Buchnera aphidicola (Macrosiphoniella sanborni): one gene and its partner. The protein of the gene in region 2 interacts with the protein of the main gene of each other region in a pairwise test. Links are inferred from orthologs where the notes say so. Each region holds a gene or a part of one and is shown on either strand. Other genes may lie near its edges.

Evidence for each region.
Region 1: the proteins of secB (region 2) and secA interact in binary tests that used the Escherichia coli proteins (3 or more experiments, as listed by UniProt). The link is inferred for Buchnera aphidicola (Macrosiphoniella sanborni) from one-to-one orthologs.

Annotation. Positions count from the first base shown.
Region 1 is NZ_CP034864.1:206,747-212,505, reverse strand. What follows is about bases 20-3,174. They hold secA (preprotein translocase subunit SecA), read right to left. Parts: upstream 2,845-3,174; coding sequence 220-2,844; downstream 20-219. Other genes in these bases: mrcB (penicillin-binding protein 1B), read right to left, coding at 2,988-3,174. Also shown: more of mrcB, read right to left, coding at 3,175-5,246; tRNA pseudouridine(38-40) synthase TruA, read right to left, coding at 5,372-5,759. UniProt on the Escherichia coli protein: Required for protein export, interacts with the SecYEG preprotein conducting channel.
Region 2 is NZ_CP034864.1:46,246-57,295, forward strand. Bases 8,150-11,050 are described here. They hold secB (protein-export chaperone SecB), read left to right. Parts: upstream 8,150-9,330; coding sequence 9,331-9,771; downstream 9,772-11,050. Other genes in these bases: argH (argininosuccinate lyase), read left to right, coding at 8,150-8,685; D9V74_RS00240 (rhodanese-like domain-containing protein), read left to right, coding at 8,802-9,230; cysE (serine O-acetyltransferase), read left to right, coding at 9,874-10,698; rpoD (RNA polymerase sigma factor RpoD), read right to left, coding at 10,806-11,050. Outside these bases: rplK (50S ribosomal protein L11), read right to left, coding at 1-373; transcription termination/antitermination protein NusG, read right to left, coding at 397-942; preprotein translocase subunit SecE, read right to left, coding at 945-1,328; murB (UDP-N-acetylmuramate dehydrogenase), read right to left, coding at 2,070-3,128; metF (methylenetetrahydrofolate reductase), read left to right, coding at 3,227-4,129; D9V74_RS02955 (hypothetical protein), read left to right, coding at 5,635-5,778; D9V74_RS00230 (argininosuccinate synthase), read left to right, coding at 6,004-7,230; more of argH, read left to right, coding at 7,300-8,149. UniProt on the Escherichia coli protein: One of the proteins required for the normal export of some preproteins out of the cell cytoplasm. It is a molecular chaperone that binds to a subset of precursor proteins, maintaining them in a translocation-competent state.

The DNA of each region.
Region 1 (5,759 bases), 150 kb from region 2 along the record:
AATTTTTAGTAGAATTTATGATGTTGTTATTTTAAAGATAAAAAATTAGAAAACTTAAAATTACATATGTACTTTATGATATAATATAAAAATAATTATTTAAAAATCAAAAATTACTTTTTATTTTATTTTTAATAATAGTTAAGTTATATAATTATATTTTACAAAAATATAATTTTTTTACTAATTTAAAATAAAAATGATTACAGATATATTATTTTACAATCTTCCATGACAATGCTTATATTTTTTACCTGAACCACAAATACATATTGCATTTCGACTAATTTTTATATTATCTAAAAAATCTTTAAAATATTTACTTGGATAAAGATATTTTTTTGCATGAAATAAATCAATTTTACTCAAAAATAATACTACTTCATTTTTTAATAATTCTAACATGTTCGAAAACATATTAAAAGATTCTCTTTTATATTCCTGTTTAGGATCTTTTTGTGCATAACCTCTTAAATGAATGCCTTGTCTTAAATATTCTATTGCTGATAAATGTTCTTTCCAAAGCGTATCTAATGTTTGTAACATAATAGTTTTTTCTATGATACGCATATTATTTAAACCAATGATTGTTTCTTTTTTTTCATATTGTTTTTGTGCAATATCAATTATTTTTATCACCAACTCTATATCATTTAAATTAGGTTGTATATTCAACCACTCTAAAATATTTATTTTTAAATGAAAATTAGTGTTTAATATATTTTCTAATTCAATAATCTTCCATTTTTCTTTAGAAGTATTATTTGGTATATATACAGAAATATTTTTTTTTAAAACATCTTCAAAAATATCATGTATCATAATTTTTATATCTTTACTATCAATTAATTTATTACGTTGAGCGTAAATAACACGACGTTGTTGATTAATGACATCATCATATTCTAATAATTGTTTTCTAATATCAAAATTACGATTTTCTACTTTTTTTTGTGCATTTTCTATAGCTTTAGTTATCCATGGATGTTCAATAGATTCATTAAAAGATAATCCTAATTTTTTCATCATATTTATAATTTTATCAGATGCAAAAATGCGCATTAATGGATCTTCCATAGAAAGATAAAAACGAGACGAACCACTATCTCCTTGACGACCAGACCGACCTCTTAACTGATTATCAATACGCCGTGATTCATGACGTTCTGTGCCAATGATATGTAATCCCCCAATAGAAATAACAAAATCATGTTCTCTCTGCCATTTTCTTTTAATATTTTCAAGCTCTTGTAGTGAAAGTTTTTTATTTTTATTTAATTGCACCTCTAAATTACCACCAAGAACTATATCTGTACCTCGACCAGCCATATTAGTAGCAATAGTAATAGAATTAGATTTTCCTGCTTGTGCTATAATCTCTGCTTCTTTAGCATGAAATTTAGCATTTAAAACATTATGATGAATATTTAATTTTAATAATTCCCTAGAGATAATTTCTGATTTTTCAATAGAAACTGTACCTACTAATACAGGTTGTTTTAAAGAAAAGCATCTTTTTATATCTTTAATAATAGCATTATTTTTTTCTTTTTCAGTAATAAATACTAAATCAGGTAAATCTTTTCGTATCATTTTTTTATTTGTAGGTATTACAATTGTATCAAGATTATAAATAGTATTGAATTCAAAAGATTCAGTTTCAGCTGTTCCTGTCATACCTGCTATTTTCTTATATAAACGAAAATAATTTTGGAATGTTATTGATGCTAAAGTTTGATTTTCATTTTTAATAGGCACATTTTCTTTAGCTTCTATTGCTTGATGTAATCCATCTGACCATCTCCGTCCAGGAACAGCACGACCAGTATGTTCATCTACGATGATTACATTATTATCTTTTACAAGATAATCAACATTACGCATAAATAATTTGTGAGCACGTAGTGCAGCTAAAACATGATGCATTAATATAATATTATTAGATGAATATAATGATTCTCCTATTTTCATTAATTTTTTATCAAATAAAAAATTTTCAACTGTAATTAATCCTCGTTCTGTTAAATGTACTTGTTTTGATTTCTCATCAACAACAAAATGACCTATCCCATGAAACATATCTGAATCTTCTTTTGTTTGAGCAATTAGATGAGGAACAATTGTATTAATTTCCTGATATAGCTCAGAACTATCTTCTGCAGGTCCCGAAATAATTAAAGGTGTTCTAGCTTCATCTATTAAAATAGAATCAACTTCATCTACTAATGCATAATTTAATTCTCTTTGTACTCTTTCTTCAGGAAAGAAAACCATATTATCACGCAAATAATCAAATCCATATTCATTGTTAGTACCATATGTAATATCAGATAAATAAGCATCTCTTTTTAAACTAGCAGACATATCTGATAGATTTAAACCTACTTTCAAACCAAGAAATTTAAATAAAGGAGTATTTTGTTCGGCATCTCTACGAGCTAAATAATCATTCATAGTTACTATGTGTACACCTTTTCCAGTTAATGCATTTAAATAAGCTGGTAGTGTAGAAGTTAAGGTTTTTCCTTCACCTGTTCGCATTTCCGCAACACATTGTTTATTTAAAACAATACCTCCTAATATTTGTACATCAAAATGTCTCATATTAAAAACGCGTTTACTTGCCTCTCGAACTGTAGCAAAAGCTTCAGGTAATATATTATCTAAAGTTTCTCCTTTTTTTAATCTTAATCGTAATATATCTGTTTGTAATTGTAATTTTTTATCTGATAATTTTTCAAAATCTTTTTCTAATTGATTAATAGAATATACTATTTTTTTAAATTTTTTTAGTATACGATTATTGCGATTGCTAAATATTTTATTGAAAAATTTAATTAACATACTATAAATTCTCATATTTAAATTTTTTAAATTTATAATAAAGATATTCTTTATTTTATTCATTTATTATGTGTTATAATAAATATATATATATAATTTAATATCTAAAAAAATATAAGATTATAATCTTAAAAAGATATTTTTTAAAATAAACTTTTAAACCAAGATAAAATATTTTTTTTCTTATCTATTGAATAATATTCTAATTCTGTATCAGCATCACAAATTTTTTTATTTTTTAAATTCCATATTGGTATTATTCGATGATGTTGATGATCTTTTTTACAAAATAATCTTCCTAATGTATCAACATAAAACATATTAATGTTTTTTGGCGGTATTAATACTAATGGTTTTGGTTTTTTATATTGTAAATATCTTTCATAAATTTTCATTGCTCCAGAAGCACTATATAATTTAGTTGTTTCATTATTATCTCTTCCTATCCATGTAATAACTACTTGTTTGCCATCAATTCCTACAAACCAATTATCAATCAAATTATTTGTAGTTCCAGTTTTTCCCGCTAAAGAAAATTCTTTAAAATTTTTTCCTAACGATTTCGCTGTACCATTATTTACTACTTGTTGCATAGCATATAATGTTAAATAAGAAGCTTCAGCAGATTCTACATGTTCTAATTGGGGCAAAGTTTGATAAAATACTTGACCATTATCTGATATAACTGATCTCAATGAAGATAATGACGATTTATCACCACTATTTGCAATAACCTGAAATACTTGAGCTATTTCAATAGGTGTTAAATTAATAGCTCCTAAAGATATTGATGGAAAAAGAGAAATATGATTTTTAGATATACCTAATTTTAACCAATGATCAACTAACTTTTCGAAACCTATATCTACACTCAGATTAACCGTAGGAATATTAATTGAATGAATTAATGCATCTAATAACATAACTTTTCCACTAAAATAAAAATTATTATTTTTTGGAATCCAATATTCTCCATTATCTAATTTAATTGCAATTGGACGATCAGAAATCCAAGTATTTAAATGGTATTTATTAGGTTGTGACAAAGCAGTTAAATAAGTTATTGGTTTAGACAATGAACCAATTGAACGACGAGCATTTAATACTCGGTTATAACCATGAAACTTTGGTGTAGCACTTCCAACGAGTGCTTGCACTTCACCTGTAAATTTATCTATAACTATCATCGCTGTTTCTAAATCTTTTAATTGTTTTTTTTTCTTTAATATAGGCACACCAATTTCAACAGCCTTTTCTAATGCATTTTGTGAAATAGAATCAAAAGTTGTAAAAATTTTTATACCTGAAAAATGCTCAATTGGATATTTTATTTTTTTTTTAAATTCTTCAGATACTAATTGTATAAAAGCAGGATGAGGTGAAAAAATATTACCTTTAGGTTGAATATTTAAAGATTTTTTAGATAAATCTTGATAATTTTTTTTTGTGATATACTCTTGATTATATAATGATAATAAAACTAAATTTCTTCTTTTTAAAGCAGAAATAGGATGATTCCAAGGATTATATAAAGATGGTCCTTTTACCATTCCGACTAATAATGAATATTGATCTAAAGTTAATTCATTTATTGGACATCCAAAATAATAAATACTTGCTAATGGAAATCCTCGAATTTGTTCATCACCATCTTGACCTAAATACACTTCATTACAATATAATTCTAAAATACGATCTTTGGTATAAAAACAATCTAAAATTAATGCCATATATATTTCATTAATTTTTCTTAAAACTGAACGTGTATTTGTTAAAAACAAGTTTTTTACTAATTGCTGAGTAAGCGTACTTCCACCTTGAATCGCACGACCAGCTGTTATATTAGCTAAACAAGCTCTTATTATAGAAGATATATGAATACCATCATGTTCATAAAAATGTTTATCCTCAACAGATAAAAGTGTTTTAACTAACATTTTTGGAAATTTATCACGAGAAACAAAAATACGTTTTTCTCCTTGAGGAGATGATAATATAGAAATCAATTTAGGTTCTAAACGAAAAAAACTAAAATGGCGATCATTTTCAAGATTTTTAATCTCTTTGAGAAGATTATTCTCAAATAATAATTGTGTATAAAATTCTCCTTCTTTTATATCAGGAAAATCAAAAGAACGTCTTATAAATTCTATGACATTATTTTTTACACTATATTCTCCCGGTAACATTACACAATCTACTTTTCTATACATAGTATCTTTTAAAATATTTAATATTTCTGTTTGAGAATATGCATTATTACCTGGTTCTAAATTTACTATACGACCGTATATTGAATTTGAGAAATTCCATATTTTTCCATTAATTAATTGATTGATTTTAACATATAAATAAAATCCATAAAAAAGAATTAATAATAAAACAGAAAAAAATACTTTTATGAATATTTTTTTTTTTTAATATTATGCATTAACAGTTCCTTTATATATGATTTTTAATACTTGTATTTAATTTAATACTTTTGTCTAAAAAACATAAAATAAATATTTAATTTGTATTTTTTATATTAAAAAAATAATATAGCAGTATGCTTTGGTCTTGGTATATTAAAATGTAAAGGATACTCTATAGATGATAAATATAAACCTCGAGCTGGAGCAGTTGCAGCAGCATAATTTCTATTTTGTTTTGTTAACAATTCTTGAATCCAAAATTCTTTTTTTTTATTAGCTCCAACTTCTATTAGCGAACCAACAATATTTCTTACCATATGATATAAAAAAGAATTCGCTTTAATATCAATAATTATAAAATTATTAGAACGAAAAATATTCAATTTTATAATTTTTCTCCAAGAAGAAAAAGATTGACAACCTATTGATCTAAAAGATGTAAAATCATGTTCTCCTAATAAACATTGAGCTTCAGAAAACATTTTTTTTTCATTTAATTTT
Region 2 (11,050 bases):
TGCTTTCGATATTAGCCCCGCTCATATCATTTTTTTTTATTTCTGCTATTTCTCTAATTTGTGATAGATTAATTTTTCCTACTTTTTCAGATTTATTTTTACTGGATCCTGTTTTAATGCCAGATAATTTTTTTAATAAAATAGAAGCAGGAGGAGTTTTAATAATAAATGTAAATGAACGATCAGAATATACTGTGATAATTACAGGTATTGGAAGTCCTTTTTCCATATTTTCTGTTTGTTTATTAAATAATTTGCAAAATTCCATAATATTTATACCTTTTTGTCCTAAAGCAGGTCCAATAGGGGGACTAGGATTAGCGGTACCAGCTGAAACTTGCAGTTTAATGTATGATTGTATTTTTTTTGCCATATTTTTCTCTTTTTAAAATTTTTTTAATGTTTTTCTACTTGTCTAAAATCAAGTTCTACAGGAGTAGATCTTCCAAAAATAGAAACAGATACTTTTAGTCTACTTTTTTCATAGTCCACTTCTTCTACTACACCATTAAAATCTGAAAATGGACCATCATTTACGCGAATCATTTCTCCTGGTTCAAATAAAGTTTTAGGTCTTGGTTTATCACCAATTTGACGCAGTCTATTAATAATAATTTCTACTTCTTTATCACTGATAGGAGACGGCTTATCCGATTTTCCTCCAATAAATCCTAAGACTTTAGGAATATTTCTAATTAAATGCCAAGTGGAATCTGTCATAATCATTTGAATTAACACATATCCTGGGAAGAACTTATATTCGCTTTTTCTGCGTTGTCCACCGCGAATTTCAACTACTTCTTGAGATGGAACCATCACATCTCCAAATAAATTATTCATATCGTTGAGTTTGACATGTTCTCTTATTGATTGTGCGACACGACTTTCAAATCCAGAAAAAGCTTGTAATACATACCACTTTTTATTTTTTTTTTTATACATATTTAGAACCTTATACTAATAATAAATGCTATGACATGGAATATTATACTATCTATAAACCATAATAGAAGAGATATTAGAACAGTTACAGAAATTATAATTAAAGTAGTATATAAAGTTTCTTTATATCCAGGCCATATTATTTTATTCATCTCTTGTTTTGACATAATTATAGATGATAGTATATATTTTCCTGTTTTTGTATATAGAAAAGTTCCTATTGCACAGAATATTAAAAAAGATATAATAAATATACGAATAAATAATTTTATGTCATAAAAATAGTATTTTATCAAAAACGATAAAATAAAAAAAAATAATATAGATAACCATCTTATTTTTTCTAATATTTTAGATTTATTTTGCTTATAGTTATTTTTATTCATACACACTCCTTAAAACTCTCAAAGAATAGTACAAAAAATATTTTAATATAGTAAATATTTATTTTTAAAGATTATATACTTAAAAAAATAAACTATTTTTTAAATAAAAATAGGTTGATTGATCATGAAGTAAATTGAGAATATTGCAAAATAAAGTATTAGGTGAGATTTATGATAAATGATTTGAAAATAATTTTTAATTAACTAAAACGATATCAAATAGTTTTATCATGCTGATACCCAGAATTGAACTGGGGACCTCACCCTTACCAAGGGTGTGCTCTACCTACTGAGCCATATCAGCAATTGTACTTTTTATTTCGTCTTATTGTATTGATTTATATTAGCGGATAGCGGGAATTGAACCCGCATCATCAGCTTGGAAGGCTGAGGTAATAGCCATTATACGATATCCGCATTTTTAATTTTTAATAATTTTATGGTGGGAGAAGGATTCGAACCTTCGAAGTCTATGACGGCAGATTTACAGTCTGCTCCCTTTAGCCACTCGGGAATCCCACCTAAAAAAATAATGTTTTATTATAATTTTGCCGGCTACCGGAATTGAACTGGTGACCTACTGATTACAAGTCAGTTGCTCTGCCTGCTGAGCTAAGCCGGCTTTTTTTTTAGATTTTAAAGTAGATTTAAAAGAATTATCTTTTTTAGTAAATTATATTATATAATTTTTCATTTTTATTGCAAGTTTTTTTATCTTAAATAGTTATGTTATATAAAATATTATGTTTTTAAATTGAAAAATTTTGATGAATATATTTTTCCGAAAGATCCGATAAAATCTATTTCTGGTTCTAAAGATATATGAAATTTTTTTAAAATACATGAATGTATAATTCTTGCTAATGTTATAATATCTTGAGAAGTAGCATTTTTTTTATTAATTAATATAAGTTTTTGTTTTTGATAAATACTCGCATCTCCAATTTGAATATTATGAAATTGATAATTTTCAATTAACCAACCAGCAGAAATTTTTACTAAACCATTTTTTTGAGGACAGTTCGGTATATTTTTGTATAAAGAGAGAAGTTGTTGTGATTTTTTTTTGGTAACAATAGGATTTTTAAAGAAACTACCAGCATTACCAGTTTTTTTGGGATCTGGTAATTTATTTTTGCGTATTTGACATATTATATTAAAAATTTGATATGCAGTTATGTTTTTTTTTTTAATATAATTATTTAGTGAAGAAAATATTATTGGTTTCCAATTTTTTGATATTTTTATTCCCACTTTAATTACAGCATACTTATGATTATATTTAGATTTAAAAATACTATTTCGATAAGAAAATTGACAAAATTTTTTCTGTATTTTGATGGTTTTATAGTTTTTTAAAGATAATATTTCAACATATTCACAGATATCTTTAAATTCTAAACCGTATGCGCCAATATTTTGAATAGCTGCAGATCCTATACGACCAGGAATTAATGCTAAATTTTCTAATCCAAAAATACCTAAATTTAAAGTTAATTTTACTAAATTATGCCATTTTTCTCCTGAAAAAACATGAATTAACCAAGAGTTTTTTTGTTCTGTTATTTGAATTCCTTTAATACGATTAAAAATCACGACTCCTATATAATTTTTTAAAAATAATATGTTACTTGCTTCTCCTAAAATTATATAAGGAATATTATATAATTTACATTTTTTTGATATTTTTATTAGATTATTAATTGTTTTTACGAAAACGATTTGTTTTGCTTTAACATCTATTGCAAAAGTATTGAGATTTTTTAATGATTGATTATAAAAACATTTTTTTTTGTACATAGTATACTAGAATAGTAATATATTAAATAAATATAGATATCTTTTACTTATTTTCATTAATATTAAATAATTATTATAAAAATCTATGGAGTGTAAAAATGAATGAATTTTTTCAATATCATCAGGACATAATAAAACAAAAAATTAAAAATATAAACAATAGTATACATTGTTCTTTTGAATTTTTTCCGCCTAAAAATACTTCTTTAGAAACAAAGTTATGGTTGACTATTGATAAACTTTCTATATTAAAACCAAAATTTTTTTCTGTTACTTATGGAGCAAATAGTGGTGAACGTAAAAAAACATATGATATTGTAAAACAAATAAATAAAAAAACAGGAATTATTACAGCAGCTCATTTAACATGTATTAATTCTACACCTAGTAAATTAAAAGAAATAGCAAAACATTATTGGAATAATGGAATTAAAAACATTATCGCACTTAGAGGGGATACAAAAGAAAAAAATTATAAACATACTATGTATGCTGTAGATTTAGTTAGATTATTAAAAAGAATAGCTAATTTTGATATTTCTGTAGCTGCTTATCCTGAATTACATCCAGAGTCAAAGAATATTAAATTAGATATGATAAATTTAAAAAAGAAAATTGATGCAGGTGCAAATAGAGCTATTACTCAATTTTTTTTTAATGTAGATCATTATTTATATTTTCGTGAAAATTGTATTAAATATGGAATTACAGCAGAAATTATTCCTGGTATTTTGCCAATTAGTGATTTTAAACAGTTAAAACGTTTTTTAAGTATGACTAATGTTCAAATACCTAAATGGATGTTTGAAATATTTTCTGGTTTAGATGATAACGATCGATTTACACAAAAAGTTATAGGTTGTACTATAGCAATAGATATGATACAGAAATTGTCTTCTGAAGGAGTAAAAAATTTTCATTTTTATACTTTAAATCAATCAGATATAAGTTATTCTGTCTGTCATATTCTTGGTTTATCATGTGGTTTGTCATGTTTTTAATAAACAAATTTTTATGATTTTTTCTATAAACATTTATCTAAAATATAATTATTTCATATATATATGAACATATTCAAATAAATCATTTTGTTGTGAAAATTTATATTTTTTTAGAAACAAGATTTATATAAATTATACATTATATTAATTTAAAAAAGATAAGTATATTCTACATACGATTATACTAGATTTGATAGTTATGGATTTTTAAAATCTTTAGATTGAGGTGTATTTATTTTTTTTTTTTTAATAATAAGAATATCATATTATTTTTGTTAAATAAGATAATTTTATAAAAAAATCAGGATTATCTTAATAGTATTTAAAATTTTATTCAAAAACTACATTTTAAAATAGTGAGTAGATGTTTGGTTGAGCATGAGTAAATTTTATCAGGTTTTATAAGATTGAATATGAAAAATATTAATTTTCTAAAATTATAAAGAAAAATAATTTTTTTAAAAAATTTATAAATAATTTAAAAAATAATAGATTTTAAATGCATAATTTAAACTAAAAAATTGTATTTTCATTTTATTCATTAATATAAAATTTGATACCAAGAAATATTCAAAAATATTATATAGAAATTTATAAAGAAAAACGAATAAAAAAATTAATTATGAATAGTATTTAATTACTAATTTAATTAATATTAAATAATAGTATTTAATACTAATAGTGTTCTACAAAACATGTTTTTAAATCTTATTTATTATTCTGCTTTTGAAAGAATAAAATATTTAGCAAGTTTAATTATTTTGAGTGTATAATTTAGATTTTTTTTTTGTGTTATAATTATTATTCATAGGTAGTTATTATTAGTTATTATTATTATAAAGCTAATAAAAGCTTATTAATAAAAGATAATATTATATAAAGGATAATATAATATAAAATTTATGAAAAATACTGTTGTTATGGATTAAAATTATTAATTAAAAATATTTCTACTTAATACTATGATATTTATTTTATATTATTTGAATACAAAACGTCATTTATAGTGAGGTATTGTATGACAAATATTTTAATTAAATTAGATAAGTTTCTGTTAGTAAACAAGTATAATATTCTTTTTTAAATAAAGCATCATTTAATTGTAAAAAATATTAAAAAATTATATATAAATGATTGATAAAAAAAATTATTTAGTAATCTTAAAATTTAACGCGCTACTGATACAAAAAAATATTTTCTACATTGTAATAATTATAAATGTATATCTAATATTGTTATAGTACTGTTAACAAAAATCTACTTACTATTGCTAATAAAATATAATATTAATACTAAATATTATCTTATTAAATATTAGTGAGAGTATATCTATCATATGCAATTGTGTCAAAATCTAAGATTAGATAAACATTCAAGTTTTTTTAGATCACTGAAGATGAAGAGATCGCATATTATTTAACATCCTATATTATTCAAGATCCTGTATAAAAAAAGATGTTTTTCTGATCATTCGTTCTATACGAATTATTCAAGATATTGTATTAATGCATATCCGTTTTCATTTCTTAGAATTAGAAATAGATTTAGTTACTACTTTAAAAAAAAACTTAATTTTTTTACCTAATAGACAGAAAATAGATAGAAAAATAAAAGAGTTACAGATAGATATTAATACAGATATTAAATAGTATTCAAGAAATAATCAATTGAATCAGATACTATTACAGATAGTATAATCAGTAGTATAATTATTCAAGTTAATGTAGTTTTACAAGATATTCAGATTTTAAATTCTTCCTTAGATAGATACAGTAAGTTAAAGACATTCCAATATTAAAATGATTATTTAATACTATCATCAACAATTCGATTTAAGTGTTTCTGTCGACTTATCATAAAAAATGAGTATAAATATGATGCAAAAAATAAATAAAAAAGTTGTTTTAGCATATTCTGGAGGTTTAGATACTTCAGCAATTATCCCTTGGCTTAAAGAAAATTATAATTTTGAAGTAATTGCTTTTGTAGCTGATATAGGACAATCTAAAAAAGATTTAGATGGAATTAATAAAAAAGCAATAGATTCAGGTGCATCTAGTTGTTATATTGTTGATTTAAAAGAAGAATTTATAGAAGATTATGTTTATCCTATTTTAAAAACTGGTGCTTTATATGAAGGCAATTATTTATTGGGAACAGCATTAGCTCGACCTATTATTGCAAAAAAACAAGTTGAATTAGCATTAAATATTAAAGCAGATTCATTATGTCATGGCGCTACTGGAAAAGGAAATGATCAAGTTCGTTTTGAAATAGCTTATTCAGCTCTTGCTCCACATTTGAATATTATTGCTCCGTGGAGAAAATGGAATCTTAATTCTAGAGAAGAATTATTACAATATTTATATAAAAAAAATATTCCAACTACTGCAACAGTAGAAAAAATTTATAGTAAAGATGAAAATGCTTGGCATATTTCCACAGAAGGAGGATTACTTGAAAATCCTTGGAATATATCTAATAAAGATTGTTGGAGTTGGACATGCGATCCTGAAGAGGCGCCAAATCAAGCTGAATATGTTTCATTATTATTAAAGTCTGGTTGTGTAGTATCAGTGAATAATATTAATTTAAAACCTTTACAATGTGTTCATGTTCTAAATCAATTAGGTTCTAAACATGGTATTGGTAGAATCGATATTGTTGAAAATAGATTAGTTGGCATGAAATCTAGAGGCTGTTATGAAACACCAGGAGGAACAATTATGATGACAGCTATAAAAGCGATTGAACAATTAGTATTAGATCGTGAAAGTTTTCAATGGAGAGAAAAAATTGCTCTAGAAATGTCTTCTGTAGTTTATGATGGACGTTGGTTTTCTCCAATACGTAAATCTTTACAAGCGGCAGCTGACTCATTGGCAGAAAAAATAACAGGAGAAGTTATATTAAAATTATATAAAGGTAATGTAATAGCTGTACAAAAAAAATCTCCTAATTCATTATATTCTGAAGAATATGCTACATTTGGAAAAGATCAAGTATATAAACAATCTGATGCAGATGGTTTTATTCGTCTTTTTTCTCTATCTTCAAGAATACGTGCACAAAATGAATTAAAATCATTTATAAAAAAATAAATTTTTTGTTAAAAAATTTTTATTAAATATTATATGCTATTTTATTTTTAATTTTTATAGAGACAATATATGGCACTATGGGGTGGACGATTCATTAATGAATCTGATGAATTATTTAAAAAATTTAATACTTCTTTAGCATTTGATTATATTTTAGTAAAAGAAGATATAACAGCTTCTATATCTTGGTCTAAAACTTTAATGAAGAGTAATATTATTACTAAAAAAGAGCAAATTAAAATTGAGCAAGCACTTTTTGAGTTATTAGAAGAGATTAAAACAAAAGATAAAAAAAACAATATTCTCTTCAGTAATTGTGAAGATATCCATAGTTGGACAGAAGAAAAACTAATTGATAAGATTGGAGAATTAGGTAAAAAATTGCATACTGGTCGTAGTCGAAATGATCAAATTACTACTGATTTAAAGTTGTGGTGTAGAAAAAAAATTTATATTTTGTTAGATAATTTAATAGAATTACAAAAAAGTTTTATTTGTCTTTCTGAAACTAATGAATCTGTTATTATGCCAGGATATACACATTTACAAAGAGCTCAGCCTATTACTTTTTCTTATTGGTGTTTAGCTTATATAGAAATGTTCAGACGAGATGTTAGTCGCTTAAAAGATGCTCTTAAACGATTAAATATAAGTCCTCTCGGTTCTGGTGCTCTTGCTGGAACTGCATGGGCGATAGATCGTGAAGAATTAGCTTTATCTATGGGATTTAATAGATCAACAAATAATGCATTAGATAGTGTATCTGATCGTGACTATGTAGTAGAACTATTGTCCTCTGCTTCTATTAGCATGATGCATTTATCTAGGTTTTCTGAAGATGTCATTTTTTTTAATTCAGGTGAAGCTAGTTTTATTGAATTATCTGATTCAATTACATCTGGTTCATCTTTAATGCCTCAAAAAAAAAATCCAGATGCATTAGAATTGATACGTTCTAAATGTGGCCGTGTTTATGGTTCTTTAATTTCTATTTTAGTTGTATTAAAATCTTTACCATTATCTTATAATAAAGATATGCAAGAAGATAAAGAAGGTCTATTTGATACAATTAAAACATGGAATGATTGTTTATGTATGGCAACATTAGTTTTAAAAAATATTAAAATAAATAGTGATATATGTCGTCGAGCTGCAGAAGAAGGATATTCTAATGCAACAGAAATTGCAGATTATTTAGTAAAAAAAGGATTAACTTTTCGTGAAGCTCATAAAATATCTGGTCAAATAGTACTACATGCAATTCATCAAAAAAAACCTTTACATTCGTTAAAATTATCTACATTTCATATTTATAGTACTCTTATTGACAATGATATATATAAACATATTACTTTAGAATCTTGTCTTAAAAAAAGAATATCAAAAGGTGGTGTAGCACCACATCAAGTTCATGAAGAAATAAGAAAAGCAAAAAAAAGATTAAATATTTTTTAATATATTTTTATTTCTATTAAAATACTATTTTATTTATATTAATTAACTAGCATTTAAATTTTTTAAATGCTCAGTTAATAAATTGATCAAACATAAAATATTAGGAAATATAATTTATGAAAGATTTATTTTTTTTTGCTAGTGAACATATTATATTAATAAGTATATGGTTTTTTTGTTTAATGATATTAATTTTTTTTTCTATTAAAAATATGTTTTTAACATCTAATATCATTAATAATATTCAAGCAATAAAATTAATTAATCAAGATAAAGCAATTATTATTGACACACGTACTGCTGAAATTTTTCAAACAGGACATATTCTTAATTCTATTAATATTCCATTAGAAAATATTTTTTTAGATGATATTAATGAAATACGAAAATATAAAATGTTTTCTATAATTCTTATTTTAAAAAATACATACGAATATAATCAGTGTATTAAAATATTTTTAAAAAATGGATTTAAGAATGTTTATATTTTAAAAAATGGTTTAGATGATTGGAATTTAAATCATCTACCATTAGTTGTTAAATAATTTTTAAAGAGATTCATAATAAGTAATTATTATACTAAATTTTTTTTAAAAATAAAAATAAATATTATTTCTTATAAATTAATTTTTTTTTGGATATATTATGTCAGATGAAAAAAGTAAAAAAGAATTTTTTGCAATTCAACGTATTTATATAAAAGATGCTTCTTTTGAAGCTCCTAATACACCACATATTTTTCATTTAAAATGGAAACCAAATGTTAATTTTAATATAGATCATAGTGTACAAGAAATAGAAAAAGACATTTTTGAAATAGTTTTAAAAATAAAAATAATAGTAAAAATTAAAGAGACATTAGTATTTTTATGTGATTTAGATCAAGCTGGTATTTTTTTAATTACGAACATATGTGAAAAAAAATTAAAGCATTGTTTGCATTCTTATTGTCCAAATATTTTATTTCCTTATGCTCGTACATGTATTTCAAATTTAATATCACATGGTAGTTTTCCTCAAATGCATCTAGCACCTATTAATTTTGATGCTTTATATGATAATTATATGAAATCAAAAAAAATATAAATAATAATTATTAATTAATTATATATAGTCATACATATTTTATAAATAATATAAAAATATTTTTAAAATTTTTTATAATATGAATTACATAAGGCGAAAATAATGTATCTTGAAAAGATATCCAAAATATGGAAAATAATACTTTATAAAACTGATTTATTAATAAAAAAAGAACCAATATTATCAGATTTTTTTAAAAAAACTATACTACAACATAATAGTTTGTGTAATGCTTTAAGTTATATATTATCTAATAAATTATCTACATCTATTTTTCCTACAGAAAAGATGTTCAACATGTTTAAAAATATATATTTAAATAATCATGTTCTTTTAAAATGTATAGTACGAGATATTGAAGCTATTATAGACAGAGATCCAGCAGTAAATGATTATTTAACTCCTTTTCTTTATTTTAAAGGTTTTCATGCTTTAGAAACTTATAGAATTAGTCATTATCTTTGGAATGTAGACAAAAAATCATTATCTCAATATTTACAAAGTAGAATATCTTCTGAATTTTCAGTGGATATTCATCCAGCTTCTCGGATTGGGTCTGGTGTAATTCTGGATCATGCTAATGGGATTGTTATTGGTGAAGGTGTACATATAGAAGATGATGTTTCAATTTTTCATTCAGTTACTTTAGGTGGTACGGGTAAAAATTTAGGAAAAAATAGACACCCTACTATTCGAAAAGGAGTTATTATTGGTACAGGAGCAAAAGTTTTAGGTAATATTGAGATCGGTTTAAAAGCAAAAATAGGTGCTGGTGCAATAGTTTTAAAAAATGTTCCTGCATATGTTACAGTTGTTGGCAAAGAGGCTAAAATTATTAATCATTTAGATAATAAAACACATTATTCTGAAGAAAAAAGAAGTAATATATCTTATTTGAATAGTTTTCAAAATGGCGATGGAATTTAGTTATTTTTTTTATATAAAATAAAAACTTCTGTTTTATTTAACAATACTTTTATAGAAATACTAATATTAGTACAGAAGTTTTATTTTATTCTTGATTTTTTTAATATTTACTCATCTAAAAAACTACGTAATACCTCTGATCTGCTTGGATGACGTAGTTTTCTTAAAGCCTTAGCTTCTATTTGTCGTATTCTTTCTCTAGTCACATCAAATTGTTTTCCGACTTCTTCTAACGTATGATCAGTATTCATATCAATTCCAAAACGCATACGTAGTACCTTAGCTTCACGAGCTGTTAAACCTGATAAAACATCATGTGTTGCTGATCGTAAACTTTCAGATGTAGCGGAAT